Regions from separate parts of the Paenibacillus larvae subsp. larvae genome, predicted to be linked through region 2. Evidence: a T-box and tRNA genes for the amino acid it is inferred to sense, from the RefSeq annotation. Region 2 holds a T-box; the other holds one or more tRNA genes.
The links. The T-box of region 2 lies ahead of ileS (isoleucine--tRNA ligase). A T-box ahead of a tRNA ligase gene usually reads a tRNA of that ligase, here a tRNA-Ile.
Positions count from the first base shown of each region.

Region 1: it has a tRNA-Ile gene. The T-box ahead of ileS (isoleucine--tRNA ligase) is inferred to sense a tRNA for this amino acid. The anticodon was not compared.

Region 1 is NZ_CP019687.1:2,943,873-2,946,343, forward strand. Features, by position in the region: rRNA gene BXP28_RS15245 (23S ribosomal RNA) at 1-1,040, opposite strand, end outside; tRNA gene BXP28_RS15250 (tRNA-Ala) at 1,307-1,382, opposite strand; tRNA gene BXP28_RS15255 (tRNA-Ile) at 1,417-1,493, opposite strand; rRNA gene rrf (5S ribosomal RNA) at 1,632-1,748, opposite strand; rRNA gene BXP28_RS15265 (16S ribosomal RNA) at 1,842-2,471, opposite strand, start outside.
Region 2 is NZ_CP019687.1:1,532,688-1,535,158, reverse strand. Features, by position in the region: gene BXP28_RS07960 (YlmH family RNA-binding protein) at 1-337, shown strand, start outside; gene BXP28_RS07955 (DivIVA domain-containing protein) at 448-951, shown strand; T-box leader at 1,019-1,302, shown strand; gene ileS (isoleucine--tRNA ligase) at 1,348-2,471, shown strand, end outside.

The DNA of each region.
Region 1 (2,471 bases), 1.4 Mb from region 2:
CCCGGGCACCGAGTGGATGGCATTCAGAGTTTGACTAGACTTGGTAACCCTTGGCGGGCCCCGCACCCAATCAGTGCTTTACCTCCATCACTCTAACCCGAGGCTAGCCCTAAAGCTATTTCGAGGAGAACCAGCTATCTCCGAGTTCGATTGGAATTTCTCCGCTACCCCCACCTCATCCCCGAATTTTTCAACATTCGTGGGTTCGGGCCTCCAGTGAGTGTTACCTCACCTTCACCCTGGACAGGGGTAGATCACACGGTTTCGGGTCTACGCCTGCATACTTCCAAGCAATACAAAGTATTGCTACTTCGTAAGCTTATGCTTTGCCCTGTTCAGACTCGCTTTCGCTGCGGCTCCGGCTCTTCACCTTAACCTTGCATGCAAGCGTAACTCGCCGGTTCATTCTACAAAAGGCACGCCATCACCCTGATTTCCCGAAGAAAATCATAGGGCTCTGACTTCTTGTAAGCACACGGTTTCAGGTTCTCTTTCACTCCCCTCCCGGGGTGCTTTTCACCTTTCCCTCACGGTACTGCTTCACTATCGGTCGCTAGGGAGTATTTAGCCTTGGCAGATGGTCCTGCCGGATTCCGACGGGGTTTCCCGTGTCCCGCCGTACTCGGGATCCACCTTGGAGAGAGCAGACTTTCAGCTACAGGGCTGTTACCTTCTGTGGCAGGCCTTTCCAGACCTCTTCGCCTAATCTGCTCCTTTGTAACTCCGTATAAGGTGTCCCACAACCCCAGTGAGCAAGCTCTCTGGTTTGGGCTCCTCCGCTTTCGCTCGCCGCTACTGACGGAATCACGATTGTTTTCTTCTCCTCAGGGTACTTAGATGTTTCAGTTCCCCTGGTCTGCCTCTTCACTTCCTATGGATTCAGAAGTGAGTGACTGCGCATAACCGCAGCCGGGTTCCCCCATTCGGACATCCCCGGATCAAAGTCTGCTTACGACTCCCCGGGGCATATCGTTGTTCGCCACGTCCTTCTTCGGCTCCTAGCGCCTAGGCATCCTCCGTGTGCTCTTACCAGCTTAACCTATGCTTTGTATTTCTTTGAAGGGCTTTCGCTGCACCTGAATGTTTTCAATCACACGTAAGGTGAACATTCATCTGCAAAGTCGCTCACTTCAAACGAAACACTTCGCTTTATACTAAGGATGTTCTAAGTTCTCGCTTTGTTTCGCTATCTAGTTTTCAAGGTACAAGGTTTCGCCGCGTCGGCGGCAAAAGCTATCTTACCACAAGCGCTCCGTTCTTTTCAAGCCTCTATTTGTTGGAAAGGTTGGCTTTGCTGAAGCGTTTCTGGTGGAGCCAAGCGGGATCGAACCGCTGACCTCCTGCTTGCAAGGCAGGCGCTCTCCCAGCTGAGCTATGGCCCCATATTTTTATGACCCTAATCTTTAGGATATTTAATGGTGGGCCCTAGTGGACTCGAACCACCGACCTCACCCTTATCAGGGGTGCGCTCTAACCAACTGAGCTAAGGGCCCTCGAAAAATTACTTCAATGGAATAAACATTTAACTTGTAAAACTAACTTATCCGAAAGGTTATGCCCTATCCTTTACACAGGAAAGCATGTGTTTAAAACATATTTTTTCGAAAATAAAAACCCACCACAGTGGGTCTGCTTGGCGGCGTCCTACTCTCCCGGGACCCTTCGGTCCAAGTACCATCGGCGCTGGAAGGCTTAACGGCCGTGTTCGGGATGGGTACGTGTGGTTCCCTTCCGCCATCGCCACCAAACAGGTAGTTCGCACCGCGAACAGATGAAAGGCTGCCCTTTCAAAACTGACAACGAGTGAGTAAAGCCTTCTTGTACATTTCTGTACTCCATAGAAAGGAGGTGATCCAGCCGCACCTTCCGATACGGCTACCTTGTTACGACTTCACCCCAATCATCTACCCCACCTTCGGCGGCTGGCCCCTTGCGGTTACCTCACCGACTTCGGGTGTTGTAAACTCTCGTGGTGTGACGGGCGGTGTGTACAAGACCCGGGAACGTATTCACCGCGGCATGCTGATCCGCGATTACTAGCAATTCCGACTTCATGCAGGCGAGTTGCAGCCTGCAATCCGAACTGAGATCGGCTTTTGAGGATTGGCTCCGGATCGCTCCTTCGCTTCCCGTTGTACCGACCATTGTAGTACGTGTGTAGCCCAGGCCATAAGGGGCATGATGATTTGACGTCATCCCCACCTTCCTCCGGTTTGTCACCGGCAGTCATCTTAGAGTGCCCACCTCTGCGTGCTGGCAACTAAGATCAAGGGTTGCGCTCGTTGCGGGACTTAACCCAACATCTCACGACACGAGCTGACGACAACCATGCACCACCTGTCTCCTCTGTCCCCGAAGGAAAAGGTCTATCTCTAAACCGGTCAGAGGGATGTCAAGGCCTGGTAAGGTTCTTCGCGTTGCTTCGAATTAAACCACATACTCCACTGCTTGTGCGGGTCCCCGTCAATTCC
Region 2 (2,471 bases):
CAACCAGGTCCATCGCGTGCGGGTTCATTCTGAGGTTCTGACGGCGGATGCTTTGAAGACAATGCCCGTGCAGCTGAAAGAGCATGCCTTCACGGTTGCTTCCTTACGGTTGGATGCCATTGTCTGTGATGTGTACCGCTTGAGCCGGGCGAAAGCCCAGATTCCTATCCAAGCCGGCAGGTGCAGAATTAACTGGAAACCGGCTGGAGATCCGAGTACTCTCTTGAAAAAGGGAGATGTCGTTTCGCTGAAAGGATTCGGACGGTTCCGGGTCTTGGAAGTGGAAGGGATAACGAAGAAAGGGAGAATCCGGATCAGAGTAGGGAAATATGCTTGAATGATCGTTTTTTCATGATTGTTGCAGGATTAAGAAGATGAATGTCGAATACATGAGCATGAAGAGCCGGAAATGATCTGGTTTCGTGCGATTACTTTAGGAGGTGCAGTATGCCGCTTACGCCGTTGGATATTCATAATAAAGAATTTGCACGGTCCTTTCGTGGTTATGATGAAGATCAGGTCAATGAATTTTTGGATCAGATCATCAAGGACTATGAATTGCTGATCCGCGACAATAAAGAACTGCAAAATCAGGTATTAGCCTTACAGGAGAGGCTTGACCACTTTGTCAATCTGGAGGAAACGCTCAGCAAAACGATTATTGTAGCTCAGGAGACTGCAGATGAAGTGAAAAACAACTCCAAAAAGGAAGCACAGCTTATTCTGAAGGAAGCGGAAAAAAATGCAGACCGTATTATCAACGAGTCTCTCGCCAAGGCACGCAAAGTTGCTTTGGAAACGGAGGAATTAAAGAAACAAGCTTCCATCTACCGGACACGTTTCCGGACTTTGCTTGAGGCCCAACTCGAAATTTTGAATGATGGCGGATGGGACACTCTGGAATCAGAAATTGCAAAGCTGGAACTGCCCGTGGAGAAGGCCAATGTATAGCCTCCGCAATGAGTAGGCTTATTGACTATATAGGCTCAATTCGGTATACTCCTGTTAACTGAATCGTGTGAAAGCAATGACTGGGCCGAGTAATCCGGGTTCTGTGGAGTCAGCGAGTTGGGAGATGGTGTGAGCCCAACCTCCGCATCGGATGAAAATCCCCCAGGAGTATCTCTTGAACCATACAGTAGAGATGATCGGGTCATTCCGTTATCGATGTTATGAGTGAGAATCAGGGAAGGCAGGCTTTAGTTCATCAGGGGCATTTTCAGCTATCTTTTGAACAAAGGGCACTTTGTCTTCTTAGGTTCTAACAAGGGTGGTACCGCGAGTCAACTTCTCGTCCCTTCAGGGATGGAGGAGTTTTTTTTATTTTCATAGAAGGAGTGAACAACGTTGGATTATGGAAAAACACTACAGCTTCTCAAAACAGATTTTCCGATGAGAGGCAACCTCCCGACGGCCGAGCCAAAGATGCAGGAGCGTTGGAAGGATATGGACATCTATAATAAGGTTAAGAAGCATCAAGAAGGAAAACCGAAATTTATTCTGCATGACGGGCCTCCCTATGCGAATGGAGATATCCATATCGGACATGCTTTAAATAAACTGCTGAAAGATTTCATTATCCGTTTCAAAACGATGCAGGGCTATGATGCTCCATATGTTCCCGGATGGGATACACATGGTCTGCCAATCGAGCAGGCAATTGCCAACAGTGGTAAAGTAGACCGTAAGCAAATGAGTGTACCGGAATTCCGTGAGTACTGTAAAGAGTATGCCATGAAATGGGTAGAGAAACAAAAAGAACAATTCATTCGTCTGGGAGTAAGAGGAGACTGGGAACATCCTTATATTACTCTTCAACCTGAGTATGAAGCTGAACAAATCCGGTTATTCGGGAAAATGGTACGTAAAGGATATATCTATAAAGGGCTTAAACCCGTATATTGGTCACCATCTTCTGAGAGTGCTCTGGCTGAGGCCGAGATTGAGTATAGGGAAAAAACCTCCCTATCTGTTTATGTGGCTTTTGATGTGAAGGACGGTAAAGGAAAACTTCCTGAAGATGCTGCGGTAATCATCTGGACGACCACACCTTGGACGCTTCCGGCTAACCTGGGAATAAGTGTCCATCCGGATTTTGATTACGCTGTGATACAAGTACAAGGCAGAAAATATGTTCTTGCTCAAGGACTGCTTGAAGCGGCAGCTAAAGAAATGGAATGGACGGATTACCAGGTGCTATCCACAGTTAAAGGGAAAGAACTGGAATATGCCGTATGCAAACATCCATTCTATGACCGGGATTCACTGGTCATGAATGGTGAGCATGTAACACTGGAATCCGGAACCGGTTGTGTTCATACAGCTCCCGGACACGGGGAAGACGATTTTATTATCGGACAAAAATACGGCATTGGAGTGCTTAGCCCGGTCGATGACAGGGGCCATATGACAGCCGAAGCCCCTGGTTATGAGGGCCTGTTTTATGAAAAAGCCAACAAGCTGATTGTGGA